One region of the Alkalimarinus coralli genome, then DNA from elsewhere that is predicted to be linked to it. Evidence: predicted binding sites of a transcription regulator. Region 1 holds the regulator's gene; each other region holds the start of a gene.

The links. Region 1 encodes sigma-54, which starts transcription at its own class of promoters, with help from an activator protein. Its sites were predicted from a motif close to GTTGGCACGNNNNTNGNNT; they were not measured.
Region 2: MY523_RS15465 (DUF1328 domain-containing protein) is a predicted target of sigma-54. The motif match lies at 1,379-1,397, and genes of this name have one in related genera.
Region 3: flgA (flagellar basal body P-ring formation chaperone FlgA) is a predicted target of sigma-54. The motif match lies at 7,535-7,553, and genes of this name have one in related genera.

The regions. Positions count from the first base shown of each region.
Region 1 covers NZ_CP096016.1:642,147-652,924, reverse strand. The annotation lists gene lptA (lipopolysaccharide transport periplasmic protein LptA) at 1-184, shown strand, start outside; gene lptB (LPS export ABC transporter ATP-binding protein) at 184-909, shown strand; gene MY523_RS02870 (RNA polymerase factor sigma-54) at 1,130-2,659, shown strand; gene hpf (ribosome hibernation promoting factor) at 2,969-3,277, shown strand; gene ptsN (PTS IIA-like nitrogen regulatory protein PtsN) at 3,311-3,775, shown strand; gene rapZ (RNase adapter RapZ) at 3,862-4,740, shown strand; gene MY523_RS02850 (HPr family phosphocarrier protein) at 4,865-5,134, shown strand; gene mgtE (magnesium transporter) at 5,319-6,680, shown strand; gene yjgA (ribosome biogenesis factor YjgA) at 6,717-7,250, shown strand; gene MY523_RS02835 (carbon-nitrogen hydrolase family protein) at 7,317-8,183, opposite strand; gene MY523_RS02830 (YhdP family protein) at 8,188-10,778, opposite strand, start outside.
Region 2 covers NZ_CP096016.1:3,439,697-3,450,474, reverse strand. The annotation lists gene MY523_RS15470 (mechanosensitive ion channel domain-containing protein) at 1-1,106, opposite strand, end outside; gene MY523_RS15465 (DUF1328 domain-containing protein) at 1,546-1,704, shown strand; gene MY523_RS15460 (hypothetical protein) at 1,787-1,978, shown strand; gene MY523_RS15455 (diacylglycerol kinase family protein) at 2,109-3,731, shown strand; gene MY523_RS15450 (sigma-54 interaction domain-containing protein) at 3,863-5,269, opposite strand; gene MY523_RS15445 (ferritin family protein) at 5,510-5,977, shown strand; gene MY523_RS15440 (BON domain-containing protein) at 6,182-6,739, shown strand; gene MY523_RS15435 (DUF2254 domain-containing protein) at 7,048-8,424, shown strand; gene MY523_RS15430 (cache domain-containing protein) at 8,476-10,778, opposite strand, start outside.
Region 3 covers NZ_CP096016.1:2,040,711-2,051,488, forward strand. The annotation lists gene MY523_RS09035 (SDR family NAD(P)-dependent oxidoreductase) at 1-685, opposite strand, end outside; gene MY523_RS09040 (nuclear transport factor 2 family protein) at 795-1,328, opposite strand; gene MY523_RS09045 (acyl-CoA desaturase) at 1,332-2,333, opposite strand; gene phrB (deoxyribodipyrimidine photo-lyase) at 2,330-3,778, opposite strand; gene MY523_RS09055 (sigma-70 family RNA polymerase sigma factor) at 4,269-4,871, shown strand; gene MY523_RS09060 (ChrR family anti-sigma-E factor) at 4,838-5,488, shown strand; gene MY523_RS09065 (CheR family methyltransferase) at 5,579-6,418, opposite strand; gene MY523_RS09070 (chemotaxis protein CheV) at 6,491-7,426, opposite strand; gene flgA (flagellar basal body P-ring formation chaperone FlgA) at 7,596-8,351, shown strand; gene flgM (flagellar biosynthesis anti-sigma factor FlgM) at 8,553-8,876, shown strand; gene MY523_RS09085 (flagella synthesis protein FlgN) at 8,890-9,363, shown strand; gene MY523_RS09090 (cyclic di-GMP-binding domain-containing protein, MshE-related) at 9,480-10,214, opposite strand; gene MY523_RS09095 (GGDEF domain-containing protein) at 10,478-10,778, shown strand, end outside.

The DNA.
Region 1 (10,778 bases):
TAATGAAAAGCTGACTTTAATAGACGACGCAAAACTTGAGCAGGGAAAGAACACGTTTCGAGGCAAAAAAATCGAGTACAACACGGTTAGTCGCGTAGTCACTGCTCAGGGTGGAGAAGAGAAGTCTCAGCGCGTTGAAATTATTGTCCACCCAGTTGAAAAAGATTCCGACGAAGAAAAATAATGAAAACGTTAAGCGCCGACAACCTGGCAAAAAGCTATAAAAAACGATCAGTCGTCAAAGACGTCTCACTCTCAATACAAAGCGGTGAAATTGTTGGCTTACTCGGCCCCAACGGTGCAGGGAAAACCACATGTTTTTACATGATCGTCGGTTTGGTCGAAGCCGACAAAGGGAAAATATCAATCGATGGGGAGAATTTGACCCATTTACCCATGCATGGCCGAGCAAGAAAAGGGATTGGTTACCTCCCTCAGGAAGCGTCTGTTTTTAGAAAGCTAAGCGTTAAAGATAATTTAATGGCAATACTTGAGACACGGAAAGATCTTTCTAAAGCCGAACGCAAAGAGAAGATGGAAACCCTTCTTCAAGAGTTTCACATTACACATATAAAAGATAGCTTAGGTATGAGCCTGTCAGGTGGCGAACGCCGCCGTGTAGAAATCGCTCGCGCATTAGCCACTGAGCCGGATTTTATACTACTTGACGAGCCATTTGCCGGGGTTGACCCAATTTCTGTAAGCGACATCAAGCAGATCGTCACCCATTTGAAAGAGAAAGGGATAGGCGTACTAATAACAGACCATAATGTTCGGGAAACCCTTGATATTTGTGAGAAAGCGTATATCGTGAGCGACGGACACATTATAGCGTCGGGCACTGCGGAAGATGTTCTGTCAAACCAACAAGTTAAAGATGTATATCTAGGAGAACAATTTAGGCTTTAATAGTCTCCCCAAGCGTTACAGTGCTCAAATATTAATAATAGCGCTTGCCATGACTACTATTTTTTCAATCTCCTAACTAAAATATGATTAACCGGAAATAATAAAACAACTGACTCGGAAGTGGTTTACACTAAACCTGGTAGAGACAATAAAATAACTAAACAATGAGGAGACCTTGTTCATTGATGGTTTTGCATAAGGCGGTAGGTAATCAATGGTCATGAAAGCATCACTTCAGCTCAAACTAGGTCAGCAGCTGACAATGACCCCTCAACTGCAGCAGGCAATACGCTTACTGCAGCTTTCTACTCTTGATTTGCAGCAGGAAATCCAAGAGGCCCTTGAGTCCAATCCAATGCTGGAAATATCTGACGATGATCGTAATCGATCCGAGAACCCGGATACAGAGACCTCCTCCCAAGAGCAAAACACAGCCGATGATTCTGCATCGCAAGCTAAAGAGTCCATGGCAGAAGCCAGCTCAGAAGGCTCTGATGAAATTATGAACGCAGAAGACTGGTCTGACAGCATTCCAAATGACTTGCCAGTAGATACCGCATGGGATGACATTTACCCCAACAACGCACCGTCTGGTCCTGCCCCAGAAGAAGATAGCGACTTTGAGTCACGTAACAGCGTGGGCGAATCCCTTCAGGATCATCTGCTTTGGCAACTCAACCTGACCCCCATGTCAGACATTGATAAACTGATCGCCATGTCTATCATTGACTCAGTTAATACCGATGGCTATTTATCCAGCACCGTTGAGGAGATCTTATCCGGTTTTGCTGAAACCAATCAGGAAGAAGCGAGCGAGCACGAAGTTGAGCTAGACGAAGTACAAGCGGTTCTAAAACGAATTCAACATTTTGATCCGCCAGGGGTAGCCAGTCGAGACCTGCAAGAGTGCCTGCTAATCCAACTCAATCAGCTTCCAGATAGCACACCATGGTTACCTCAGGCAAAACTGGTCATCAACCATTACCTCAATCTTTTAGGCAACCGGGACTACGCCCAACTGATAAGACGCAGCCGCATAAAAGAGACCGACCTTAAACAGGTTATCAAACTCATTCAATCACTTAACCCTCGACCAGGCGAGCAGATCAGCGGTAATACACCCGAGTATGTTGTTCCAGATGTGGTTGTCAAAAAGGTTAATGAGCGTTGGAAAGTGGAGCTCAACCCGGAAATTGCCCCTAAGATAAGGGTTAATTCAAGCTACGCATCACTCGTTAAACGAGCTGACAGTAGTGCTGACAACACTTATATGAAGGATCAGTTACAAGAGGCCAAGTGGTTTATTAAAAGCTTACAAAGTCGTAATGAGACACTGCTGAAGGTTTCCAGTAAGATCGTGGAACATCAACAAGGTTTTCTTGATCATGGTGAAGAGGCAATGAAGCCTCTTATTCTGCATGATATAGCGGAGGCCGTAGATATGCATGAGTCAACCATATCAAGGGTCACCACCCAAAAATTCATGCATACTCCCAGAGGCATATTTGAACTTAAATATTTCTTCTCCAGCCATGTAAGCACAGCATCTGGAGGCGAGTGTTCATCAACCGCAATTCGCGCCATCATTAAAAAACTGGTAGCGGCTGAATCTGCCAAAAAACCGCTAAGCGATAGCAAAATAGCAACGATACTCGACGAACAAGGTATCAAAGTAGCAAGACGAACCATCGCAAAATATCGCGAAGCGATGTCAATACCCCCATCAAATGAACGAAAACGTTTAGTATAATTTTAGTTATGAGGGGTATTCAGAATTAAACGGTTTTGAGTCAATAAATGGATTAGCTAATATGCTAAGATTGTTGGCATCAAAAGATAGGCTTGGCGGGGCTTAACACAAGCCCAGGCAAAGCGTCATCAAGAAAGTAAAGTGAAAAACAAAGGCAATGAAGTTCTGTTCCCTTGCTGATCACTGCCAGGAATTGAGTTAACGCTATTCGGATGTTTCACTAGTAGACTCATTGCTAGTCGCACATTCAAACGCGCCTCAATATGTAGAAGATTTCAGGGAACACAAAAACGATACTAGGAGCGAAATATGCAATTGAATATTACGGGACACCACGTTGATCTGACAGACTCTTTGAAAGACTATGTTAGCAGCAAGCTCGAAAAGCTTGAACGACACTTTGACCATATCAGCAACGTTCAGGTTACATTATCAGTTCAAAAACTTCGTCAAATTGCAGAAGCGACCCTTCATATCAGTGGCGCCGATATTCATGCTACAGCAGAGCAGGAAGACATGTACGCAGCAATAGATATGCTGGTAGACAAGCTCGACCGTCAAATTCTTAAGCATAAAGAGAAGAATGTCGACAGACTTCACGGTGCATCCGCACGATAAGTTACTTGCCATAGAATAGAATAAGCATTAATAATGACCGATACGTCAGTTTCAATTCAATCTATACTGTCTCCCGAGCTGGCTCTTTGCAGCCTGCCCGGGAGCAGCAAAAAGAAAGTTCTGGAAGAAATTGCGCAGCGAATAGCGCAACAATATCCAGATATTAATGAAAACACGATCTTTAACAGCCTGATCGGTAGAGAACGATTAGGCAGTACTGGCATTGGTCAAGGAATCGCAATTCCTCACTGCAGGCTGGAAAACTGCCACAAAGTAATCGGAGCCTTGCTAACGCTTAATCAGAAAGTGCCCTTTGATTCGATCGATAATGAGCCTGTTGACCTGCTGTTTGTACTTATCGTCCCACAAGAAGCAACCAGTGAACACTTGGAGTTACTCAGCCAGCTGGCAGAGAAATTCAATAATACCGAACTGTGCCGAAAGCTTAGAGGTTGCGAGGACAGTGAGTCACTATACAACACAATCATTCAATCATAACTGATTGATCATTTTGCCGTTCAATATACTAGCTGAGCACTTTGGTTCTAAACGAACATCATTAACTCAATCAACCAGGTAGGATAATGAAACTTGTTATAGTAAGCGGTCGCTCAGGGTCAGGAAAAAGCACCGCACTCCATGTTCTCGAAGATCTGGGCTATTATTGCATCGACAACCTGCCAATCGGCCTCCTATTACCACTCGCCGATGAGGCTCTCATCACAGAAGAAACACGCCTGGAAAAAATCGCCGTCAGTATTGATGCGAGAAACCTTTCAACAGGCATCGACCAGTTTTCAGATATAACCAATCAATTTAAGCATCGCAATTTTGATATGGATGTCATCTATCTTGATGCTCTCGATCAAACACTGTTAAAACGATTTAGCGCCACGAGGCGAAAGCACCCTCTGACGAACGATTCAATATCCCTAAAAGAAGCAATCGATGCAGAAAAGGCATTACTCTCACCCATATCGTCTGCTGCTGACCTGATCGTTGATACCAGCGACATGACCATGTACCAACTCAGGGACTTAATAAAAGACCGGGTTGCCGGAAAATCAGGCCAGGATATGGCACTGCTTTTTCAGTCCTTTGGTTTTAAACATGGCGTTCCGATTGATGCGGACTTTGTATTTGATGTGCGGTGTTTACCGAACCCATACTGGGATCAAAGCCTAAGAGCATTCACTGGAAAAGATAAGCCTGTGCAAGATTTTTTAGAGCAGCAGCCTGAAACCGGTGAAATGCTGGGAGACATAGTCAGTTACCTCAATAAGTGGCTTCCACAGTTTGCCAATTCAAACAGAAGCTATCTGACCATTGGGATCGGCTGTACTGGCGGGCAGCACCGCTCGGTCTACATCTCTGAGCGGCTAGGAGAGATCTTTAAGTCACTGCAGCCGAATGTTCAAGTTCGGCACAAAGAGCTGCCAGCCCAACCCGATAGTGATCACTAAAAACTTACAGGGCTGCGTCAGTTGACAACCAAGTAGTCTTTAATTGCATAAACAACAAAGACAACAAAGACAACAAAGACAAACTTATTAAATACGAAAACAAAACACGAAATACGAAGTCGTTATGATTAAAGAAACTGTCCCGATTATTAATAAACTAGGCCTGCATGCCAGGGCCGCAGCGAAACTGGTAAGTACTGCCACTCGCTTCTCCAGCAGTATTAAAATAGCTCGGAACGGCAAAGAGGTTGATGGTAAAAGCATTATGTCTGTCATGATGCTGGCTGCCAGCTGTGGGACAGAGGTTGACCTGATTGTCGAAGGTTCTGATGAGAATGATGCGATTGAAGCGCTTAAAGCACTTATTGCTGACCGCTTTGGCGAAGGAGAGTAACCCTTCTCTACCACTACTTTTTTATCCGAATATTCTATCTCCTTATTTTAAACGGTTGTTTTTGTTATTACTTTAAGCATTCTCCTTTTTACAATTTAGACCTTACGTTATACTGATCAAGTAGCCTTTTTAGGTATAATCCGGCACGTCTCAAATATCATCACCTTAGACCCCAGGCTTATTAATGGTTAAGACATTAGAGCAAGCGAAGCGTCATAAAAAAATTCGTAGCTTAAACGAAGCACTTGAAAGTGGTTCGCTTGACCAAGTTGCTCGTATATTAAATCGGGGCCTGAGTCCAAGTGATATTGCACACCTTCTCGAATCCACACCGCCAAAAGAGCGCTCAGTTCTGTGGCAGCTCGTTGATAAAGAGCTTGAAGGGGAAATTCTACAATACCTAAGTGATGAGGTGCGTACTGATTTTCTGAGTAAATTGAATCCTCAGGAACTGATTAGTATAACCGAAGACTTCGAGACAGATGATCTCGCCGACGTCCTGCAACAACTTCCTGAAAAAGTCATACAGGAAGTACTGGATGCAATGGATCTGCAGGATCGGCAACGTATAGAGGAAGTTCTTTCCTACGCTGAAGATACGGCCGGTGGTTTGATGAACACCGATGCCATAACGATCAGACCCGACATCAGCATTGATGTGGTTCTGCGCTATTTAAGGCGCCACCGTTCACTGCCAGAAATGACAGATAAGTTATTAGTCGTCAATCGGAAAGACGAGTTTATCGGCGTCCTCTCGATTAACAAAATGCTGGTTTCGAGTCCTTCCTCCACAGTTCGGGAAGTGATGGATACAGAAGCTGTTACGATTGCTGTAAGCACCCCTGAAACCGAAGTCGCAAACCTGTTCGAACGAAGAGATCTGGTGTCCGCCCCTGTACTTAGTTCTGACGGAAGACTATTAGGCCGAATAACAATTGATGACGTTGTCGATGTTATTCGAGATGATGCAGACCACTCTCTAATGAGCATGGCCGGCCTTGATGAAGATGATGACACCTTCACACCCATCATTAAAACAGCCAAAAGACGCGCTGTATGGCTTGGTATAAACCTGATTACAGCGTTTATAGCCTCAGCAGTTATTGGCCTTTTTGAGGCCACCATAGAGAAAGTGGTTGCACTCGCGGTACTGATGCCAATCGTTGCCAGTATGGGAGGGATAGCAGGAAGTCAGGCGCTTACTCTGGTTATCAGAAGTATGGCTGTAGGGCAAATTAGTCGAAATAACCTCGGCTGGCTGCTCAACAGGGAATTTATTGTAGGCATTTTAAATGGCTGCCTCTGGGCATTAATTGTCGCAGGGGCCGCTATTGCTTGGTTTAACGACCTTACGATTGGTGTTATTATTGCCGTCGCGCTGCTGATTAACTTAATTGTTGCTGCGGTAGCAGGAACAATGCTTCCCGTTTTATTACGTGCTCGAAATATTGATCCGGCACTGGCTGGAGGCGTAATTCTCACCACCATCACAGATGTCGTAGGATTTTTGTCATTTTTAGGGTTAGCTACGATTGTCTACGCTTGATAACCCCCTTTAAGCGCATCCGCAGGAAATAGCCAGATGACCGATTTTGATCTACCTGAAGAGTTTGATGAAGAAAATATTGTAAGTAAAACCTCCATCAAACGAGACATGCATAAGCTTCAGGCTCTAGGGAAACGTCTAACCGAACTCAAGCCCAATCAACTTGAAAAAGTCCCCATGAGCGAAACGCTTAGAAAGGCGATAGATGAGTCTCAACGAATTACTCAACGAGAAGCTACCAGAAGGCATATGCAATACATCGGCAAATTAATGCGCGCTGAAGATGCAGAAGCCATTCAGAATGCAGTGGATCTTTTTGATGCTAGCAGCAAAGCTTTTGCCCAAGCACTTCACTCGCTAGAGCGGTGGAGAGACCGGCTTATTGAGGGTGGTAACGAGACCCTGTCTGAATATATCCATGACAACCCTAACGCCGATATACAACACTTACGACAACTGGTTCGTAATGCGAAGAAAGACTTAAAAAATGAGAAAAATACCGGCGCATCAAAGAAGTTGTTCAGATACTTAAGAACAATTGATGATATGGATAATGAAACAACCCCTTAAAGTCTGAGTACTAGCCTCTTAAGCCACTAAAGTGTAACACACCAAGATAAGAGGCTAATCGCCTGATCAATCGGTCAGTGACTGAACCCTTTTGTGGGAGAAGACCGGCATCGCAGACCTTAATTCTGCTACGTACGCCAAATCAATATCAGCACTAATCACCCCCTCACCCTTATCAGCACAGGCGATAACGTTCCCCCAAGGGTCAATGATCATCGAATGCCCCCAGGTTTCACGTCCTTTAGAGTGCTCCCCACTCTGGTTTGCTGCGATAACATAACACTGGTTCTCGATAGCCCGCGCTCTTAATAGCACTTCCCAATGAGCTTGCCCTGTCTTATAGGTAAATGCAGCAGGCACTGTCAAAATCTGGGCACCTTCTTTGGCCAGTCGATCATAGAGTTCAGGAAACCTTAGATCATAACAGATCGATAAACCAATCATTCCGGCTGGGCTCTTAACGACAACAGAAGCCGTGCCTGGCTCAAACTGCTCAGATTCTCGATAAGAGCCGTAACTATCTCCAACATCAACATCAAACAGGTGAATTTTGTCATAGCGACTAATTTCCTGCCCATTTTCATCGTACACCCAGCACGCTGACCGAACCCTGCTCTCAACCTCGGAGCCATCACGCCTTTGAGAACATGGTGTCGAACCTGCAATAATCCATACCTTTAACGATGCCGCCAATGATGAAATAAACGCTCTTACCTCGCCCAAGGCAGTTGCCTCATCTCGCCCAAACGCCTGCGCAACCGCACCATCAAAAAGCGCAAAATTTTCAGGCAGCAGGACTAATTTCGCGTGGTGGTTCGCAACAGCGTCAGTAACCAGCTTTTCTACCATGCTCAAATTGTGCTGCTTACTGTCGCTACTATTCATTTGAATTGCGGCAACACGACAGAGCGAAGACACTTTATTACTACCCATTATGTTACTCCTCCCTCCTCTTTTGACTAGGGGGAACTCCCTTAAAGCTTTCTGTGCGATCAAACACATTTTTTAGCTTAATATCAGGATTATCCCAACTGCCAGTCATTTCATACGTTGCGCTGGTCAGCTTACTCAATGGCTCCCCGAGTAGTTTATCAATCACCCAAACGGCACCGCCAATTTGAGGAGCCCCCAGGAAGAGCGCCGCCAGAGGCAAATTCTTGGTTAAAGGCAGTACAACCACCATATCCATATCCAGCGTTTCGTCTTTCAGGTTAGCTGACCCTGTAAACTTGTAAGCACTGGATGGCCCCTGCATTGCCAAAGGCTGTTCCAGTGTCAAAGTACCTTTATCCATTCGGGCAACGCCTTCAATCCGGTCATAACCCAGGCCTTTTTGGTACAGGTCGGAAAAGTCTAAGCTTAGCCTCCGCTTAATCGCTTCAGCATTGAGTATACCAAATACTTTGAATGCTTCTGTTGCGCTCTGTGTATCCAGTAATGTCCCATCTTCAAGCATCACAACAATTCGCCCGGACAGGTCATCCAGCTTAAAATCTGTTGGCCCTCCCGTCCATACAATAGACACTTCGGAAGAGAATTGTTTACTGGTTAACGACTCTTGCTTGCTTAGCGCTTTTGATAAAGCAGCAATATCTGCTCCATTCACTGTTGCCGTGACAATGGTAGTATCAATATCATACTGATCTCGCAACCAGCTAAGGCGACCTTGGAACTGAGTGCCTGCTACTGCCCCTCTGACATTTTTTGCGACCAAACCATTTTCTTGATGGAATAAATCTGTAGACCACTGTCCATAGCCTACACCATCAACAACCAGGTCATCGACGTGCAAGATCATTTCAGGAATATCAAAAGGAGAGAGCCTGCTCTCACCCTCATCTCCTTTAGCAGTAGACAGCTGTATGCTTTTGAGTTTGATCGTCGGTTTTTTTGCTTCCGGCAGTTTAATGATACCTTCGACATCATCCCCTTCTAGCAGGACACTCCAGGCATCACCCTCTCGCTGTATATTGACATCAACAGAGTTAAAAAGTTGCTCATAGAAGTTAACGCTATCAACCTTGAGATTGACGTTTCGGAGAATATCATTAGAGTTCTGATCCGCCTCACCTTGCAGGTAGTCCAACCATGGCTCTACAACAAGCTGCTTCAAAACCCCGGTTATTACAAAACCATCTACGGTTAACTCATCAGGCAGAGCATCAGGCAGGGCATCACCAATAAACGCGTGCCCTTTTTTAAACGTCCCATCTTTAAATTCCGCTTTTAAACTAGCCATTCTGCTTAAGGTTGCATCCAGCTCAAGCAGGTCATCTGCGACCTCCATTTGAACCGTAAGAGGTGCCGTTGCATTGGCATTCTTATTCAACGGCGATGGCAGCGCTATATCGATTCCTGACAACGAACTGCTTAGCGTAAATAAAGGGTTCTTTTTATCATCGCTCGATAGCGCTAGGGAGGCGGTATAAGACGAACGGCCCGACACCGGCAGTGATTGCTCCAGATCAAACGCCTCAACAAGCGCCTCTACGCTCATATCCCCCGTTAGAAACAGATGGGTATCCATTTCACCGGGCGAGACATTCGAGGATATGTCTAAAAGCGCAGGAAACCCCATTACATCCAACGAGAGCGAGCTGCCGTTAAGTCCGTCTTCGTTTGACAGAGACACCAAGCCGTTTATATTTCTGAAAAGCAAGTTAGACGGCCGATGTGTAATTTCACTGTTCTTTGCGCTAATCGCAAGATCATAATTCACGCCTAATTCGAAGTCGTGTAGTGGAATACCTAACATGACCTCCACATCAAACTCGCCTGTGAGCCGCAGCTGGCTGGACACACCCTGTGTGTATTCGCTAACAGGTGAATCATTAAGCCAATAGCTAAGTTCATTTTCAGCAGCCTTTAGTCTTGTCGTAACATTCAACCATGAACCTTGAGTGGAATCTCCTTCCCCTCCTCTGTCTGGCCGCATTTCGACCTGCGTTCCTGCTAACGGGGTTCCTCTGAAGCTGACTTTAGGCGCATCAATATTTAAATATCCGTTTTGCAAGAAAATTTTGCTGTCCAACCCTTCCAGCCATGGCCAATTGGGGTCAAATAGCAGCCGTGCATCCTGGGTGTTAAAAACCATAGAAGAAGTAAAACTATTCTCTGGAGCATCATCCTCAATAGAGCCATACCCAACATAGAGCCCGCTTTCAACAACGCCGCCTTTAATGGATGATTTAAGCCAATCATAAACACCTTTTCCAACCGCATGGTAGGGCACCAATTGATACGTCCTTGGTGCATCAAGGTCATTTAGACCAACCTTTAGAGATAAGATATCTTCCTCGGTGTCAGACAGTAATAACGAGAACTCGCCGAAGACCAGACTATCTTTAGTCAGATATAGGTTGATCCCCTGAGAGTAAACATAAACATCACTCTGTTCGGTTATATCCCAATTGACAATCACCTGACTCTTTTCAAATGACCATCCATCTAAAAATAAGTTCGGAAACGACATATTAAAACTGTCGCTATCAACTATAACCGTGCCTTGTCGATCATTAACTGACACAT
Region 2 (10,778 bases), 2.0 Mb from region 1:
CTGCCAGCTTTAATGTTTGTTGCGTTCGGCAGCCGACGCCTCTCTTCCAGTAACACCTGCCCCAGCGCTTTGCTGAGGCCTGCTATTTCAATTTTTAGCTGGGTATTACGAAAACTCTCAGATAACTCGAGTGTTTTGGTTGCGGCTTCCTGAGTGTCGGCTTCGACTTTTTTAAACTGTTCGCTGGTGTTAGCGCTTTGCTTGCTAAGTGCGGTATTTTGAGCGGCTAGTTGTTGCAGCAGAATATGCTGATCTTTGAATTGTTGCTCTTGCTTGGTCAGTGTTTGTTCTGTCTTTTGCGCGCTCTCAATCCGCTTCTTCGATAGCAGCTCTTGCAGGGTTTGTATCCGGCTATTTGCGTTGCGAAGCTGAATCTCAAAGATAGAGAGCTGTATTCTCTTCAGTTCTATCCTTGCTTGAAAGCTTAATAGCTCCTGCTCCAGAGACTCCTGCCGAGCAGACAGGGCTTTTTGCTCTGCTTCCAGTTTCCAGCGCTGAACCTGTTCCTCCAGATTGCCTGAGGTAGACGTTAGACTGCTGGCTAGTTCAGAGTCGATACCGGCCTGCCGGTTGAATATTTCGGTGAGGTTATTGCGAATGATCTTGGGGCGGTTTTTGGCTTGGGAAACCTGAGCTTCAAGCCGGCTTATTTCTGCACTGAGGTTGTTGTGAAATGTCTCAGCAGCCAGCAACTCGTTTTTTAGTCTATCGATGCTTTTGTTTTTATCGTTGTGGGACTTTGGCTTACCAGGGTTCCGCTCAAGCCGTTTCAGATCAGCCTGTAGTGACTGAGCCCTTTTGGGGGCGGTTCTTGCTGCTTCTGCAAACTGCTTGGCATCCGCACTTTTGCTATCGGCCTCTTTTAGAAAGCCGATGGTATTGGTCAGTGTTTCTATCAGCTTGGTCTGGGTTGACTCATCAAGTTCAGGGCTCTCTTTGACTCTTTCTATCTTAAACTCTACTTCATCAAGGGTTGGCGCTGCGCCAGACAGGCGAGGCAGCAACAGTGACCATAACGAAATAATCACAAAAAGTGCCGAGAGCTGTGTGCGAGTTAAATACCTGGGTTGTCGACAGCCATGTAATTTCAATGTCCCGGTATCCATTCAGTAAACCTTTTAATCAGAATGATGGTTATAGTGTTTTTTATAATAGCCATGTTTTTAAGGCAGATACATCACAGTTTTAGTCGCCTGCTTGGTTGAGCCGCTTGATTTTACTTCTGCCATTTGAAGATAGCCTATATGCCAGCAGGGTAAATGAAACAATTACACTGTACTTGTAATATTTTCGTTCAGTGGAGAAGTATTTCTTTCAATTTTATTGGGCGTTTTTAATAATGTCTATATATTTCAATTCGTTATGTTCTGTTTGTTTGATTGGCACGGTTATCGCTAAGTAGTTAGTAAGTAGAGTCAATAAGCATTGAAATCAGGCTGTAGTCTCCGATCTGGCTCTCACTTAAACGTTAGTTCGTAGAACCCCAGTTTGAAGACTCTAAGGTAGAGGAAAATATTTATTAACTAAAGGGTAGAGGAGAATGACATGTTAAGTTGGGCATTAGCATTTCTCGTTATAGCCGTCGTCGCAGCAATATTCGGTTTTTCAGGTATTGCAGGTACAGCGACAGGTATTGCAAAAATACTATTTTTTGTCTTCCTGATACTGATGGTCGTTTCGCTGATCGGCAATGTGGTGAGTTAGCGTTGTAGTTGATTGACGTTGTCGCGGATTAACCACCCCCATGATTCACATTAACCTAAATAGACTAAATAAGGATATAACTATGAATTTTACAAAATCACTTCTAGCGCTAATGATGGTAATAGGAATGGCGTTCACTGTTGTGGCGTGTGATGGTTCTGCAGAAAACGCGGGAGAGCGAATTGATGAAGCCGCGACCGACGCAGGTAATACGGTAGAGGATCTGTGTGAAGATGCGAAAGAAGGCATGAATGCTAAAGATACAGACTGCTAATTGCTCGGTTCAGCACGTTTGAACAATCCCCCCTGCTATGGGGGGTTATTGTTTGTGAGGTGCAATTTTTGAGGTACGGTTTGTAAGCTATGTTCTAAAAAGCGTTGATGCAACAGGAGGGTGAGCGAACGTGTTTATTGCAAAGTATTATGTGGCAGGAGCGCTGCTAAGCTTGCTGGGCGCTATTTTTCTCGATAGCTCGATATTGCGCGCACTCCTGTTATGGGTATCGGCTTCTCTTTTTGCGGTGAGTTCAGCGTACATCATCAATAAGGCCGAGGTTTTTCGCAAGCGACACGATGGCACCATACCAGGCTATATCCGTTGGTTATTCTTCCCGTTTTTGCTGGGCGCAAGGGGCTACAATGCATGGGCCAGAAAACACGATCCGACACCTTCTATGCAGCGAATTGATAAGGGGGTCTTTCTTGGCTGCAGGTTGTTCCCCAGGGATATCGAGCGCCTGAAAGAGAATGGCGTGACTGCGGTTTTGGATGTGACTGCGGAGTTTGATGCGCTGGACTGGTCACTGATTAATGAACCGATTGATTACCTGAATATTCCCTTGCTTGACCATACGGCTCCCAGTGAGGAGCAGTGTGTGCGCGCAATTAAATGGATGCACAGCCATATTGGCAATGGCGGTAGAGTGGTGGTGCACTGCGCGCTGGGAAGGGGGCGCTCAGCGTTTGTGGTTGCGGCCTATATGCTCAGCCGAACAAGTCAGCGCTCGATCCCGGATATGATGAAGAAGATTCAAAGCATTCGAAAAACAGTAAGGCTGAACAAAGGCCAGATGGCTGCACTTGAAAAACTACATAGACGCGGAGTGTTAAAAATCATGAACAACGCATGGGTTATTGCTAACCCGGTAGCGGGTGGTGGCAAGTGGGAAGACCAGAAAGATGAGGTGATCAACACGCTGTCGCCGTATTTCAACATTACACTAAAAACGACCACTGAAACGATGGACGGCGGTGCACTGGCCGAGCAAGCCAAGGAAGCTGGTGCTGATATCATTATTGCTGGAGGCGGTGATGGTACTGTCTCGGAAGTTGCCTCAAAGATTGTGGGTACTGATATTAAACTAGGGATTCTTCCTTTGGGTACTGCCAATGCGCTATGCCACGCGTTGTGGGGTATTGAGTCAAAGCTTGCCTCGGCAGAGGCGGTTTGTCTCGATATTATAGAAGGCCATAGTACCTGTATCGACACAGCCCAATGCAATGGGAAGTTGATGCTGCTACTCGCCGGTGTCGGCTTTGAGCAAGAGATGATTGAACTTGCCAATCGTGATGAAAAAAATGAACTAGGCCAGTTAGCTTATATTCAGGGGTTTATGCAAGCGGTGAATGAATCGGAAAACTTTGTGGTGGATATGGAGATTGATGGCCAGCCGCTGCTTAATCAGTCGATTAGCAGTGTTGTAATTGCTAACGCCGCCCCTATTACCAGTTTGCTTGCTCAAGGCGGCGGTGAGCCGGACTGGGCAGACGGTTATCTGGATGTCACCTGGATTGATACCTCAGAGCAGACAACTGAGCGTATTGCTGGAATTGCAGAGTTGGCCGTTGCCGGGCTTGCGCAAATAAAAACGGATAATAGAGTTCATCATGTGCGGGCTAAAAAAATCAAATTAAAGACTGATCCACTGAGAAAGTATGTGATTGATGGCGAGGTGTTTGACGCGGAGCCTGTGGAGATTGAAGTGCAGCCCAAGTCTCTGCATGTGCTAGTCCCTGAAAACGGGTAGCTGTGTCTATGATAAAAGGGAGGGCGTGATTTTGTTTTGGAGAGCGGCTCTTAAGGTGCTTCGACCTAATGGTGCTCTTTAAGTCAAATTGGTGATACGCAGTCCGTTGCGATTTGAGTCACTGCTGGAAATTATGAGTGTGATTGAGAGTTATTGGTTTGGGGTTGTTCGTCTTCCTGAGTCTGAACCGTATCGGTAAGATCATACTTTTCCAGCTTGTTATATAGCGTCTTAACGCTAATCCCCAGTTGTTTAGCGCTATCTGTTTTATTACCGTCGTTTGATTTTAGCGTATTAACGATGGCATGTTGTACGATCTCGTCCAGTGGAACACCAGAGGGTACGTTTTCCAGTTGTTCTGCTTCGTAGTCTTGGCCACCTGAGTCAAGGATTAAGTGCTCGGGCAAGATAGTATCATCCGCCAAAATAAAGGCTCGCTCCAGCGTATGCTTTAGTTCTCGCACATTACCAGGCCAGGAGTAATTAGCAATAATATCCAGTGTTTCATTGGCAATGTCTTTTAGCTGCTGGTCCTGAGCATTGCGGTAAGCGAGAAAGTGCTTTGCCAGCCCGACAATATCTTCACCTCGCTCCCTTAGAGGGGGTACGCGAATGGGGAAGTGAGCCAAGCGGAAGTATAAGTCTTCTCTAAACACTTCATCATCAATGGCTTGCATTGGATCCCGGTTTGAAGCGGCTAGTATTCGAACGTTGGACTTGAGGGTCTGACTGCTTCCGACAGGGCGGTATTCACCCGTTTCCAGCACTCTCAGCAGCTTAACCTGATGGGCAAGTGGCATTTCTGTCACCTCATCAAGAAACAGTGTTCCCCCTTCTGCCTGCTGAAATACCCCTTGATGGTCTTTGTGGGCGCCAGTGAATGCCCCTTTGATATGCCCGAACAACTCGCTGTCAACCAGCTCCGGGCTGAGTGCCCCGCAGTTGATGGCAACAAAGGGCTGCTCAAACCTTGGACTGGCCATATGAATGGTGTTAGCAACCAACTCCTTGCCTGTACCGCTTTCACCGATAATCAACACGTTGGCACTTGATGATGCGATTTTCCGTATTGTGCGGCAAAGGTCGTGCATAACACTTGATGAACCGACCAGCATGCCAAACTGATCCATATTACTGGATACAACCTGCTCTGCACTGGTTTTGTTAACCGCTATCTGTTCCAGATAATCGCTTATCGCGTCACTGATAAGGTTGAGGTTATAAGGTGAGCGAAAATGATAACCTGCGCTACGCAGCACCATTTGATCAAGGTGCGGGTTAGGTTTTCCCTGACTGAGAAAAATAAAGTCCATCTCCGGCAGTAGGTTTTCATCGTGAATTCGCCCGATCTGCCCTTGGTTAAAAGCATCTGCTTCTATTAATGCGATGTCATACTCGGGGCCAGCTATTATCTGATTTATCCAAGAGGTTTCTTTATCGCTCCTGGTGACAGCGAGTTTGTTTATGATATCCAGCTGTAAAATCTGTTTCTCCAGAGAGTTGTCGATCACATGCAAGAATATTCTGGGTATGCTCATAGTGGGAGTCGCTGTATATAGGAAGTAGTAGGTGCCCTTAAAGCCGGAGTATATAGTTGATTGCGTCAACATAGCAATTTTTCAAGGGGATGTTATTGAAGTTGACAAAAAGCAATTATTCAAAATGACAAAGGTGGTAGTTCGCTTGCCGCACTGTTTTGTTGGTGAGGTATTTGCTTAAAAACAATACACGAAGTGTATTGGTTGGACTCAGCATTAATAACTTAAGGGGGGACAGTGATGACTAGCCAGAATGGCGCCCTGCCCAAAGAAGAACAAACCGACTTGGATTTGATCATTGAAATTCATGCCCTGTGCCGTCATGGCGTCGCATTTTATCAACACTTGGCAAATGATGTAGACGACTATAGCTTGAGGCGTTTATTTAGCCGCATGATGCAGCTCCGTCACGTGATAGTGAGTAGCCTAATGCCTTATATACAGCATCATAGCGGGGGAAACAGCGCTGCTGGCGCGCTGCCAAACAGCTATGCACCGCTGTACGATTCGGTACAGAACAATGCTAAAAAGGCTGAGACCTCAGCGTTTGTTGAGACGCTTCAACGACATGAGGCGAACACGCTTTTATTGCTAAAGCTTGCGGTAAAACGGGTTACGAGGCGTGAATTATCAATACGGTTATCGAATATTGCGGCTGACGTTCAAGTGGAAAATGACCTGCTGGAAGAAACAAAAAAGCGGTTTTAGCGCTCATGACATGTTGCTTTGAACACACTGCTGACGGGAAAAAATGATCATTCACCATGAAAATTTTACAAAGATACTGTCGTTAGGGTGTTGTACGAAAAACAGGCTGTTTTATTTTAAGTTAATGATAAATAACAATATATGGTTTTTGGCATTGTGGTTGCTGTTTCTAATTTGAATTTTAACAAAATGGAGATTTAAATTATGAAACGCATTGTTAACTCGTCAATTATCGCTGCGACCTTGATGGCAACTTCAATCAACGTAGCTTACGCAAAGGAGTGGAAAGATGAAGCTAAAGATGCGTGGATTGACGGAAAGGCAGAAGCAACTTTATTGTTGAACACTAACCTCAACTCATTTGATATCAATACCGATGTGGATGGCGGTAAAGTCATTCTAACCGGTAAAGTGGGTAGTGAGGTGGATAAAGCCCTGGCTGAAGAGTTAATGGAAAGTGTTGACGGTGTAACGGGGGTCGAAAATAAGCTGCATGTTCTCAAGATGGAAAAGGATAAAAAGGAAGAAGCCAATGACCTTGGCAACGACCTGACAGACATGAAAATTGCCACGGTGGTAAAGACTCGTCTTCTGTTTGAGTCTGAGGTCAATGGCACGTCGATAGAGGTAGATGTTAATAAAGGTGTGGTCAGCCTTAAAGGAAAGGTTGATAGTGATGCAGAAAAAGACCTTGCGGAAATGATCGCTAAGAACACTAAAGATGTTGAAAAAGTTGTTAATGATCTGGGTATTGTGAAATAACGCTCTTTTTCACTGACGCGAGGCCGATGGAGGAACTCCACCGGCCTGTCTATTTTAGTGGTGCCGCAAACAGATAAACCGGCTAACGCCACATCGAGCGCTTGCCTTGATGCGCTACAGAATCTACTCTCATAAACGTAATTATTAAGTTTGACGGGGGCTAATGCTTCTTGTAGCGGTCAAGCTTATTCTGCGCAAAAGCTCAAATAGGAGGGGCGGAAGACCAGCCTCGCGCTGATTAAAAATACGCTCATGGCTTGTGCAGAGTGCCATGACTTCCTTGAGTCGACCGGGACTACACGCCAGATATGAAAACGAGATTGCTTAATTTTTGGGAGTCACTCAGAACCAGCTTCTGGTTTGTACCTGCGTTGATGGTGTGCTGTGCCGTTGCGGCCTCTTTCTTTCTGATTGCGACAGATCGTAGCACCGAGCTTAAGCCACACAGGATATTTGGCTTTTTTTACGAAGTTGGGCCTGAAGGTGCCCGAATGGTGTTGTCCACCATCGCAACCTCCATGATAACGGTGGCAGGTGTGGTTTTTTCAATTACCATCGTTGCCTTGACGCTAGCGTCGTCGCAGTTTGGCCCGCGAATGCTGCGGAACTTTATGAAAGATAAAGGCAATCAGACGGTACTGGGGATGTTTATCTCAACTTTTATCTACTGTTTGCTGGTGCTCAGGGCGGTGCATACTTCGGGTGGAGAGGATTTTGTCCCCAATCTTTCAGTAACGTTCGCTTTGATTTTGTCGCTGACCAATGTTGGTGTGTTGATTTATTTTATTCACCATATCTCGGCTTCCATTCAGGCAGAACAGGTCGTTGCCTCGGTATACCATGAGTTGGATGCACATATTGATCTGTTTTTTCCGCAAACGTTGAGTGACAACGAGGATGCCAACTCTGAAGGCAAAAACTCTGAAAATAATAACTGTGACACCCCCAATGAGCCTCCGCTTGATATTAGTCATTATCATGGGCATACGATTCGCAGTGACCAAAGTGGTTATTTGCAGGCGATTGATGACGCAACGCTGTTTGATATCGCTAAAGAGAATGATTTGATTATTCGTCTGCCGTACCGCCCCGGTTGCTTTGTCTCACTGGGCAGTTGCTTATTTGCCATCATGAGCAAGGACAAAGGTGCGGTTGATGACGAACTCCAAACGTCTATTTCAAATGCATTGATTTTGGGCTCACACCGTACACCTGAACAGGATATAGAATTTACTGTTAATCAGCTGGTAGAGATTGCTGTGCGTGCGCTCTCACCGGGAATCAATGATCCGTTTACCGCGCTGGCCTGTATTGATCGTTTGGGAACCGCGTTATGCAGACTGTCGAATCGGGCCTTTCCATCAGCAAATCTCTATGATGATGAATACAACCTTCGGGTGATTACCAAACCCATTACCTTTGCAGGTATAACCAATGCGGCATTCGATCAAATCAGGCAATATGGGCTCAGCAGTGTCGCTGTTTCGATTCGATTGATGGAAACCCTCACCAGTATCGCCAATCAGGCAACGGATAAAGAGCAGTATGAAGCGATCAAGCGTCAGGCTGAGATGACCAGGCGGGCGAGTGAATCCTCGTTTTCTGAAGAGAATGATATTGCTGATATTAAGCAGCGCTATCAAGCGTGCATGGACGCACTAAGCAGGTTTGAAAATGACTCATAAGGCGCTAGCTGACTTGTCGAAGGCCTTTTGTCGCGCCTAAAATTGATGATGTCAGGTCTTCGAGGGTGGGTAGTGCGTATTTGGGCTGTCTTCAAGTTCGTCTCTTGCACTATCGGTAGATTGCTGTTTTGGCGTCGCGGGTGTTGAGGGTGATGTCTGCGCCGAACTTGTGGGTAGCCATTTTGCCAATACGTCATACAGCTCGTGAAGGTTATAAGGTTTTGATAAAAAATCATTCATACCTACGTCCAGGCACTTCTCTTTGTCAGAAACGAGTGCGTTGGCAGTTAGGGCTATAATCGGAATCTGCTCTTCTTTGTGCTGTTTTTTCTCATCCTCACGAATTTTTATCGTTGCGTCATAGCCATCCATAACCGGCATATGGCAATCCATTAATACGGCATCGTAATCAATACTGGCAAGCTGACGCAAGGCTTCAGCGCCATTATTGGCTAAGTCGGCATTGATGCCCAGCGTTCTCAGTAACTCCAGCGCATAATCTTGATTGACTGGGTGATCCTCTACCAAAAGTATTTTTCCTTTTAACGTGTAGGCTAGCGTGCCAACGGATGATGACGTGCCACCATGATTAGCTGCCTCGGTGTCATCAATAGGTAGTTTGTTTGCTTTTTTCCGGTGCGATAATGACTCCATTGGAAGTACGTCCATCATCGCGTTATAGAGCTTTGAACACTCCATCGGGTTGTCGGCGAAATTATCATCAAACGTAAAGATCAGAATATTAAGCTTATTGAGAACCGCGTCTTTATCGAAAATCGATTGCAGCGGTAATAGGGAACGCTGTTTGTCTTGTAAGTCCACAATAACCAGCGGGTAGCTGAGCGAGGACGAAATGCACGTCTTAAGCATGTGTATTGCGTCATTATGACTATTAACAGGAATCGGATGTAACCCCCAACTGGAAAGATTGTGAACGACGACTGTTCGATTAGCGGTGTCAGCCCCTACGACAAGCACATCAAAACGGCTGTCCTCTCCAGTGGAAGATCGCTGCTCTATGACGTCGGGGTTCTTATCCAGATACATGGAGAACCAGAATGTAGAGCCCCTATTCGGCGTGCTTGCGACGCCGAGTCGCCCACCCATCAGTTCAACCAGCTTTTTACATATGCTTAGGCCTAAGCCTGTGCCGCCATATTTCCGTGTCGTTGACCCGTCAGCCTGGGAAAAGGAGTCAAAAATTGTTTGCTGCTTATCATGAGGAATGCCAATACCGGTATCCCGTACATAGATTTGCAACAATAATTTTTTTGACGTCTGCTCGACTATTTCGATACCTACATCAATGGTGCCTTTTGAGGTGAACTTAATCGCATTGCCAATCAGGTTAGTGAGTATCTGGCGGATACGGCCGCTGTCACCGATCAGGCTTGCCGGGATGTTTGTTGGTGTATGAAACGCCAAGTCGACGCCCCGGTCTTCTGTCTGGTGGACAAACATGTCATTTAGCTCGGTTAGCAGCTCTTTGATATTAAAAGGGTGCAAGTCGAGTTCAAATTTACCGGACTCAATCTTCGAGAAATCAAGGATGTCGTTGATGATACTCATTAACGACTTACCTGAGGTTTTAATGATATTCAGGTATTTATGCTGCTTGGGGGATAAGTCTGTGCCATCCAGAATACTGGCCATGCCTAGCACTCCGTTCATAGGGGTGCGTATCTCATGGCTCATTCGGGCCAGAAACTCACTCTTTGCCTGATTGGCCTCTTCAGCGATCTCCTTCTCTTTCCGTGCTTTTTTGATGTTTTTTTGAAGCTCTGCTTCCATCACGACAAAGGATCGGGCTAATCGACCGACCTCATCTTTTGAGTTGGTTGCCAGTGTTTCAAGTAGCTGATTGTCCTCTTCGCTATTAATGAAATGTTGCGAGGGTAGCTTGGTGGTATAGTCGGTTAAAAAATTGAGTGGGCGTGATATCCGGGTCGCCCATATCAGCGCAAATAGCACGCTGACTAAAAATGAGAGCACAATTATCATACTTTGATTGGTGACCAGTGTTTGCGCTGGTGCTTCAATCTCATCAACAGGCACAACAACCGCCAAATACCAGTCAAATGGCTTAAAGTAACTGATAAATGTTCCCACTAATCGGCCTTCCGTTTCGGGGCTGCCTGAAAAAAATGGGTCGTTATATCGGATGCTGGTTTTCTCTGAGCGGTGGGCCTCTATAACCTGTTCCAGAACGGCTCTCTGAGGATAGTTAAGGTTATTGTTTAAGTTATGCTCAGAAGACATTGGCGATACGAGTATCTCCTGGTCGCCATTAAATAGAAGTGCATAGCCTGTATCGGCCACTTTAATTTGGGGTAACGTTTTACGTAAGCTATCGA
Region 3 (10,778 bases), 1.4 Mb from region 1:
GAACATCAAAACGGCGGCTGCTTAGACCGTTAACAATTCTTTCTGCCGCTTCATCAGCATCGATCATAAACGGCATATCAAAATCATTTTTGTCTGTTAGCGGGGTTTTGACAAAACCAGGACTGATCACCCTGATATCGATTCCTTCATGCTGCAGGTCGAGCTTCAATGATTCTGCAAAATACCTTAATGCCGCTTTTGATGCGCCGTAGGCACCCGCCCTCGGTAGCGGCTGGTACGTGACACTGCTAGACATAATTGCCAGCTGGGGCTGACCACCCGGTTTGTTTCTCAAGAACGCTCTTAGCAGCGGCAACGATGCATTAATAATATTCAGCGCGCCCCAGAAGTTGGTATCCATTACACGTCGCATCGCGCCCATATCAACCTTATCTGAATTGATATATTCGCAGGTGCCGGCGTTCACAATTACTTGATCAATATGGCCGACTTGGTTAGTTATCTCATCTGCGGCATGTTGTACCGAACGCTGATCTGTAATATCCAAAGGCAGTGCAACCACCTCGCCTTTAGCTGACTGTGCCAACGACTCTAACGCTGCACTATTTCTTGCACTGATGAACACCGTAACGCCTGGGGCGTCGATCTTACGAAATAACGCCTCGCCAATCCCTGAAGATGCTCCTACTATCCATATTGCTTTTGAATCCTGCTTGCGGCTCATTTGACTAACCTCTACTGATTAATCTTCTACTGGCTGTTTTCTACTGACTGTTTTCTACTGGCTTCTGTTCAGCTCCAGACGGCTTTGGCCCTAAACAGCTTCGTGTGCGCTAATCCGCCATGTATTTCTTGAGCTGTTTGATAGCGGTACCTAAAACAGGGACATGTTCGTACAGTAAGCGACCGCCGTCGAAGTAATCTTTATGTGAGTAAACTTTCTCGCTAAACCTAAGTTCAGTCGCGCCCTCAACGCTGATTTTTTTGCCGCGATTGAGCCTCCGATGAGAGTAGTGCATTGTCCATGTAATCATTGCACTGCCATCTGCAACCCACTGATCGTGAAATACAAACTCACTGCTCTTTAAGTTTTGATACAACGCGCTAAAGTATGTTTTCAATTCGCTCACACCTTCTATGCGATGAAAGCTGTCCTGAAAAATCACATCAGAGCGATAAACATCATCAACAATATTGCTTTGACAGTTGCTTGCATTAAGTTGCAGGAATAGCGACTTAAAATTCTCAACTATTTCCAAATTTGCCTTAGCAGGTGCACCCATCAACTGATCGCTAGTAGCTCGTTTACCCGAACGCTTTTTGGGGCTCGCATTAGACGAGTTTTTCACTTTTGGTGAACTCGGCATGAATCACTTCTCCTCTTGGTCGCCTGCTGGATTAGCGGATGTCGTTTTTGCCCTGCCTTCCTCTAATATACGTAGCGGAACAGGATTAAGATCACTCACCACACCGAGATAACTTAATATTTTTAAAACGTAGTACGAAATATCAACTTCCCACCAATAGAACCCCTGTCTGGCGGAAACCGCAAACCGATGGTGATTATTGTGCCACCCCTCACCTAACGTCAGCATGGCAAGCCAGGGATTGTTGCGACTCTGGTCTTTGGTTTTGAAGCGTCGGGAGCCCCATACGTGACCGAGAGAGTTAATGGTAAAGGTGGCATGAAACAAAATGGTGGTTGAGACAAAGAAGCCCCACACCAGTAATTGCCATCCATTGGTACCTGATTGCGGCCAGTAAAATGCGATCATCTCGCCTAAACAGTAGATAAGCACAGCAAAAATAGCAGGCACTAAAATATCAAACCGGTTGAGAAACCTCAGCTCAGGGAAGCGGGCTAAATCTTTTATCACCGAATAATCTGTTTTAAACCCCGCTTCTGACATAAACCACCCTATATGGCTGTACCAGAATCCGTGTTTGACCGGCGAATGAAGGTCTGGCTCCTGGTCGGAGTGTTTGTGGTGTTTTCGGTGATGTGAGGCCCACCAGAGCGGCCCTCTTTGGCACGCAGAATTGCCAATTACCGCAAAAACAAACTGCCATACTCGATTGGTTTTAAAGCTACGATGAGAGAACAGACGATGGTAAAAGGCAGTCACAGCGAACATTCTTATCCAAAAAAATGCCAAGCAAAATACTACCGCCGTCACACTCCACCCTGTCCAGATAACCCCCACACAGGCCAGATGGACAATCACGAAGGGCATACACCTAAGCCAGTTTATCTGCCGCTGACTACTTTGGGCTGTATCATCGCCTGTGATGGCTCCCTCCGAGTCAAACCAGCGAACGATATTACTTAGCACGCTCTTGCTCTGAGTGGTTGAAAATGGTTGAGTATTCATGCGCGAAAAAGCTCCTCATCGCGGAACAGATCAGAGACCGGCTCAGATAGCTGTTTAAACCACAATTTAGTTTGTGCAACCGAGGCTGAGTGATCAACAATAGGGGTTGGGTAGCCTGCATACTCAGCTTGTTGACGAGTAGGCTGATGGATAGATTTATCGTCCAGCCCTTCCAGTTCAGGGACGTAGTAACGAATAAAGTCACCGTTTTTATCAAACCGTTGCGACTGACGGGTTGGATTAAAAATTCTGAAATATGGCACGGCATCGACGCCTGTCGAGGCACTCCATTGCCAGCCACCGTTATTCGATGCAAGATCCCCATCAACCAGCTGCTCCATAAAGTAGCGCTCGCCCCACCGCCAATCGATAAATAGATGTTTGGTCAGGAACATTGCCGTGATCATACGAAGACGGTTGTGCATCCACCCCGTTTCAGCTAGCTGCCTCATTGCCGCATCGACAATAGGGTATCCGGTCTGTCCATCAACCCATGCTTTGAATAGTGCTGTATCGTGCTTCCATGGCAGTCGGTCGGTCTCCTCCTTAAACGGCTTAAACTTGCATAGATGAGGGTATTCATCCAACAGGTGTCGATAAAACTCGCGCCAAATTAACTCGTTAATCCAAGCCGAAACGCCGGGTTGGCCATCATCAAGCTTGCCTTCGTTTAAGCTCAGAGCAGCCTGCATACATTGGGTAGTCGTGATGGCCCCTACCGCCAAATAAGGTGACAGTTGGCTCGTGCCTTCTATTGATGGAATGTCCCGCTGACGGTCATATTGCCTGATAGAATGTTCAACAAAACGATTTAGCCGGTCATGTGCGTAGTCTTCCCCGGCGGGCCAGAGTTCACTCCACTTCGAGTCTACGTCAACTTCGTTCAAGGCGGCCAAGTCGGTAATAATATCGATATAGTCTTGTTTCTTGGGCCGGTTTAAGATCGGCCGCGCTTCATAGGTGTGTCGTGCAATAAAGGCTCGTTTAAATGCAGAATAAACCTTATAACACTCCCCTTGCTGGGTTCTTATTTTTCCCGGTTGGATCATGCAGCTATCGTGAAAATCAAACGTCTTAACGTTAATTGAAGCCAGCTTGTCGGTGACCTCTGCCGCGCACTGTTTCTCGTTAACTTCATACTCATTGTTAAAGTAGACCGCTTCAACCCCGAGTGTGCATGCCTGTTCACTCAGCACACCTGAAAACTCTGCAAATGATCCGCAGTCGACCACTTTTAACGGTACATTCAGCTCAGCCAGGTCATCAGCCAATGCTTTCAGCTGGTTAACAATCAGTGACCGCTTGGCGGGTGAAACCGAATGTTGATCCCATTGGTCTTGCGCCAAAAGGTAGACAGCAACAACGCTCCCTCGTGACATCGCGGCAGTCAATGCCGGGTTGTCATATACTCTTAGATCACTTCTAAACCAAACAAGGTTGTGCATGTTTTAACACTCTCGATTGCATTAGTTAAAAACAGGGTTGCCCATTCGTGATCGGCAATATCGTTTTTGATAACAGGCGAATTTTATTTATCAATTACGCCTAAATCCCTGTGGTTACATACGCGGGCAAAGATAGTAATCGTGATTAAGAGCCGTTTGCCCATGCAACTATTAGTTGTTACGACGAAACTGATAAAACGGATCACTCTTAAATAAGCTTTTATCCGATAATCGTGATAAAAACTGAGTCTAAGCAGAAACAACACCAAACCTAGGTAAAAAGTGCTATCGTTATACCTATTCAGTGTAGGCGATATATTGTTGTAGTCTTTATGCTCAACAACGAAAACCTTGTATCTTGAGATGGCGCTTCGAGTCACTGACTGCGTTTATACGTAGGTTTAGCTTTGTGGCCGATTAACGCATAATAAAAAATGTCGGCATCACAACTGTTTTTATAGAAAAAGCCACAAAACATGGGTACAACTTATTGAGCCAACACCAAGCAGACAGCTCACCGTCACTCGATAACCTTGTTATCAGCATTGCACGCGATAGAGACCGCAATGCGTTTGTAGCGTTATTTGACGCAGCCTCTCCGCGCCTCAAAGCTTATGCGATGCGCTGCGGAGCAAATTCAAATGATGCAGAAGAAGTCGTGCAGGAGGCGATGCTAACGGTGTGGCGTAAAGCCCATACGTTCAACCCTGCAACCGCGTCCGCGATCACTTGGCTGTATACTATCGTACGTAATAAACGCATCGACTTTGTCAGGAAGGAGCGACCCGACCTAATAACATCAGAAGACCTATGGCCTGAAACCTACACAGATGCTGAACATTTAGAAAATAAAGTAGAAAGTGATCTAAATGTGAATATTGTCCGTACACTCTTACATGGCTTGCCAGAATCACAGCGTCAGATTGTTTATAAAGTTTATTTTGAAGGCAAACCTCACAGTGAGATTGCGAATGAGCTGGATTTGCCGCTTGGCACCATTAAGTCACGATTACGGCTGGCAATGAAAAAGTTAGACACCTTAGCGAAAGAACAAATGACATGGCTAATTATCATCCTTCTGACGAACTTTTAATGCAATTTACCGCAGGACAAATGTCCAACGCTTTGGGCATTATGGTCGCCTGCCACTTGGAAGCGTGTCAGGATTGCAGAAACCGAATAAGAGTCTACGAGCAACTGGGTGGCGAGATAATACAAGAAACACCGCCCGTTGAAGTCAGCGGTAACCTGCTGTCTAAAGTGCTTTCACGATTAGATGAACCAGAGCCCGATCAGTCGAAATTAAAGCAGGCAAGCATAGTGGCCGATCCGCGCATACCAAGACCATTAACTCGCTTTGTGCCTGGTTACTTCGACCAGCTGGAATGGACGGGGCTGTCTAAAAGCATCAAAGAGTATAAACTGCCAATTTCTGATCAGCACTACACCGCAAAGTTATACAAAATAGCTGCGGGCAAAGAGCTTCCTGTCCACACTCATAAAGGAAATGAGTTCACACTGGTGATGGACGGTAGCTTCTCAGACAACGCAGGCCAATATCATAAAGGCGATTTTATTCTGGCAGATACTCAAACGGTACACCAACCTAAAGCAGATGATCACAGCGATTGCATCTGCTTCGCGGTACTGGATGCGCCGCTGAAAATGACCGGCTTTTTTGGACGAATGCTTAACCCGTTTTTGGGTTAAGCTAAGGCTGGTATAAACTTAAAGCTAACGACTTGATAGATAACGCCTCCACTATCAGCTACTTACACTTCCTGCTACCTCCACTCCCAGCTAAATAGCGCGATATATAATCCCTGGCCGACACTGAACCATTTCAAATTTGTCTGCCAGGCCATTCAGCGACTCTGATGCACCCAAAACCAGATACCCCCCGGGGTTAAGTGCTTGATGCATTCGCGAAAGAATATCCAGTTTCAGCTCGGCAGAGAAATATATCAGCACGTTTCTGCAAAAAATCACATCAAACTTACCAAGAATTGAATATCGATCCAGCAGATTCAACAATCTGAAATCAATCTGGCGCCGAAGCTCTGGTTTGATTTTCCACGTACCCGCTTGCTGCTCAGTAAAATAGGCATTCAGCCGCTCTTTCGACAACCCCCTACCAATAGCCAGCATCTCGTATTCGCCAGACTTGGCATTGGACAACACTGTCTGGGATATATCAGTGGCGACCACTTGAATACCATTCTTAAGCTTGCCGGGTTTGGCCCGTTTAAACTCATCTGCAACCATGGTCATCGAATATGGCTCTTGGCCTGTGGAACAAGCGGCAGACCATATTCTAACGGGCTTAATACCTCGCTTATCCGCAAACTCAGGAAGCAAAATATCACTTAATATTCTAAACGGATGATTGTCCCTAAACCACAACGTTTCGTTAGTGGTCATCGCATCGACCACCCGCTCTTTCAACCCTCTGGCAGATATTTTCTTCAATTGCTGAACCAGCGCCCCAAGGGATTCAACCCCCTCCTCTTCCATGATTTTCCTTAGTCGACTTTTTACCAGATATTGTTTGTTATCGCCCAGCAGTATCCCGCAAGCATCCTGCAAAAAGTCCCTAAACTGCTGATATTCGTCGGCTGCCCCTGGCGGGGGTGAGCTCAAGCGTGTCACCATAAATGTTTTAGTCCAAACAAAAAATATTGTTATCTAGTGAGCAATGTTACCTAGTGAGTGTCAGTGATGTAATTGGTCTACGACTGTCATAACGCGCTCAGCCAATTCATCCGGGCTGAACTTAGCCATAAAATCATCTGCCCCCACCTTTTCAACCATCGCTTTGTTAAAAACACCGCTAAGAGAGGTATGCAGCATGATATAGAGGTCAGCCAATCGAGGGTCTGCCTTGCAGTTGGTTGTGAGGGTGTAACCATCCATCTCAGGCATTTCAACATCAGATATCATCAACGCAAGGTGCTCTTTAATGTCAACGCCTGCCTCCGCCTGCTCACGCAGGTAGTTGAGCGCCTGCTGACCATCATTTTTAGTGATGACCTCAAACCCTACAGCCTGCAAGCAGTTTTGGATCTGTTTACGGGCGACCAAAGAATCATCAACCACCAGCACCCGAAAACGCTGCGCCTTTTCTGTTTGTTCTTCTGTAATAATCCCTGCTGTGACGGTGTCTTCTACAGGGGATACTTCTGCGAGAATTTTTTCAACATCGATAATTTCAACCAACTTGTCATCTAACTGAGTCACAGCAGTCAGATAATTCTCCTTACCTGCCCCCTTTGGTGGTGGGTGAATTTCCCCCCAGTTCAGGTTAACAATACGCTCAACGCCCCCGACTAGAAAGCCCTGAGTTTTACGGTTGTACTCGGTAATAATAACGAAGCTACTGTTTATCTGGTCTTCAGGTATAGGTGCTTGCCCGGTCGCCATTCCCATATCCATAATAGGAATAGTTCCCCCTCTTATATGAGCAACGCCTCTCACCACGGGGTTACGCTTTGGCATCATTGCGAGCTTTGGACACTGCAATACTTCTTTAACTTTAAAGACGTTTATACCGTATATCTGTTCGCCTCGTAATCGAAACAACAACAACTCAAGTCGATTCTCGCCAACCAGCTGAGTTCTCTGGTTAACACTATCCAAAACACCAGCCATAGGTGTATCCCCTGCTTTTTTCTGAATGCTAAAAATTCAAACAAACGGCTAAAGTCCATTGACACGTTATAGTCGATACATTGTGTCGTATTGGCCGCTATTTTTTATATCGGCACACTGTTTGCTTACTTTACAAACAATCTTATTCAATATGTCAAATGGTGTTCATGTGCCTTGTTTAGACAAATACTGCTTACTTCTCATTAGCATAGGCCATTTTTTAAAAGTTCGCAGAGCTATTTTAGTTCTATTGTTACTTTTCAGCATCACACCTGTTAATGCATCTACTTTTAGCGAATGGGCTTCTCAAGAGACCCGTTTTTTTCTTGATGAATATAGCCAAACACTCGCCTCGGAAAAAAATTACCGCTCCAATTATAAAATCGGCAACATTGATCCGCGTTTGAATCTCACAAAATGCAGTACGCCTCTTTCCTTTACCTTTCAGGGCGACCCTTTGGAGAGAAACAAAAATACAATAAAAGTGGTTTGCAGTGATAAAAAGCGATGGTCAATATTTGTCGGTGCTGAAATTAATATATACAAAGAGGTCTGGGTGGCAAGCCAGACGCTGCCACGGGGCCAAAGGGTAAAAAAGTCCGACCTGGAACGCGCTGAAATTCAAGTCAATAAGTTTCGAAAAGGCTACTTTGTTAATCAACAAAACATCGTAGGAATGCTTTTACGACGATCAATCCAGGCCGGTGACGTTTTCTATCCAGGGCTGCTACTACCCCCTAAAGTGGTTGCGCGAGGCGACACCGTTGTTATAAGCGCGCTATCAGACACGATATCCGTTCAGATGATGGGCACAGCGATGAGTGACGGCAAACTGGGCCAACAAATACCGGTGAAAAATAAAAAATCTCAACGAGTCGTTAGGGCAACGGTGATATCAAAGGGGCAGGTTGTTGTTCCGATGTAATGCGTTGTCAATCAAACTGAATTATCTAAAGCGAGTCAGAAACCAATAAACAGAACCTGTGACAGATGTTATTATAGAAGCGAGGCGGCTTATTTCGATAGTTAAATTGCAGTCGTTGAAATAAAATAACGTTTATTATTAAAGTTCTTAAAAGTTTGGTCGATAAGTTAAGCAGAGTCTATTAATTAAAGGTTTACGATCATGGCAATCGACATTAACGGAATAAACCCGAACCGACCGGGTAGCTCCCAAAGCAGGAGTGTTGAAACTCAGCAGCCTCGTCAAAAAGTTGACAACTCAGCACAGGACAAACAGCAGGCACCGACTGAAAAAAGAGGTGAAAGCGTAAGTTTCAGTGGCAAAGCAAAAGACTTTCAGCAAATTGAAGCGAGCTTGAAAAGCTTACCTGAGGTAGATTCAGATAAAGTGGCCAAGATACGCGCGGCCCTAGAAGACGGAAGCTATACTGTCTCACCTGAAAATGTGGCCCAGAAAATGCTTGATATGGAGAAACACATTTTCTGAGAGTAAGTAAGTTATGCCGCTTTTAATTGATCGACTCAAGACTCTGCTGCAAGAAGATATTCAAGACCTTACCCGCTTAAGCGAACTGTTAAACAAAGAGCGCACTGCTTTAAAAGAGCGCTCTAACGACTCTCTCAAGCTACTAACCAGCGAAAAATCCTCCCGAATAAAGTCCATCGAGCATCGCGCTAAAGAAAAAGCCAAACTATTCATTGATGCCGGCCATCAGATTAGAAAGGGTGAATTTGAAAAAGTAATCGCCGATATTCCTGACCCGGAACTACAAGCATTGTGGAGAAAGGTGAATGTAGGGCTAAGATTCTGTCAAGATCAAAACACCATCAATGGAAAGGTCGTCAGCCACTCCCTTAAGCGCGTTAACAAGCTAATGGATATTGTGAGAGGGCAGCATAACAAACCCAACCTTTACGGTTCATCAGGCAAAGAAAGCTCTATTGGTGGGCTTAACTCAATAGCAAAGGCCTGATCAATTTACTGACCAGGCCTTTAATTTAGAATGTCTGTTTGCTTTGGAATGGTCTCTCGACTGCTGAGAGCTTTAAACTACAGAGACAGAAACTAAGAATACTCCTTATGCGTTTATTATCTTACCGTTATGGTTACGGAAGAATCGGCAGAGAAGTTAATATCACTCATATACACACTTCCGAACGACGCACTTGTTGGCCCAGCCCCTGCGACTCTGATATTTTCCAGGCTAATCTTGTCAATATGAGTAGGGAGTGCCAACTTCATCTTGCCAGGTTCGAGCATTTCAAAACCAGGCTTACTGGTATCATAAACGACACCTTCTACCTTTGAATCCCACGCCAACATATTAGTCACCGGAACAAACACGTTCGTCAGGTTTTTTAAGACCTTAACAGAATCTGGCTTCTCTTCGTTGTTAACCATCTGCATTAAGTTTTGAATGTCGTCAGTGATACCTTGCGCTGTCACACCCGCCAACGAGTCATCATCAAGGGCTTTCATGCCAGTTTTGGACTTAAATGCATTAATCTGCTCGCCAGCTATTGCATCACTGCTGGCGTTGCTTGTCTGGGTTGAAGCGGCAAACGCAACCATAGGCTGAAGTGGCGTTACAACCATAGCTACAAATGCAGCCGTATAACGATAACGCTTTTGATGCTTTAGCGTTCGATCCAGGTCTCGGTCTGTAATCAAGCCTTGGCAAACCAGCACCTCACCTAATCTTTGACCAGTCCTTTTCTGCTGAGCCAGTGCGCTATCAAGCTGCTGTTCAGTAATATAACCCCGATTAACCAGTAACCGACCAAGACGGGATTTGTCTAGTTGTTTTGTTTTTGTAGCTATCATATCCCCGACCTCTAACGTGTTTGAGTTTGTATTGATCCCACACGAATAATGGTACGTATTGCGGTTTTTGTACACAGGATAAGCTTGTCGATTAGTTAAGAAATGTAAGTACAGTTTTCGATTTGATACAGGGCAAAAAAATGAAAAAACAATATTTTTGTAAATCAGTTAGTTAGTAGAACTTCCATTTTAAAAAAGTATTCTATAATAACTGTTCGAGAGCCAAATAAAGCATCTTCAGCCGATACCATCAGGAAAAGTCATTGTCATTTAAAATTCAGGATATTAATTTACCCATTAAGCTGATTCAGGAGGCTCAGGCATACCTTTTCAGAAAGCGTTTTTTCTACCGGTTTAGCGATATCGTTGAAGCTAAGTATATTCAATATATGCTTTCGAGTTACCAGTTAGAAAACCGTTTATACCCTATTCTTGGGGGGCTGGGGCTTGTTATTTTTTTGATAGCGGACCATTTGGTAATCCCCGAAATATTCAGCCAAGTTGCAACCATTCGAGCGTTAGGCGCTGTCATTATCCTATCGATGGTATGCTTTACGTACTACT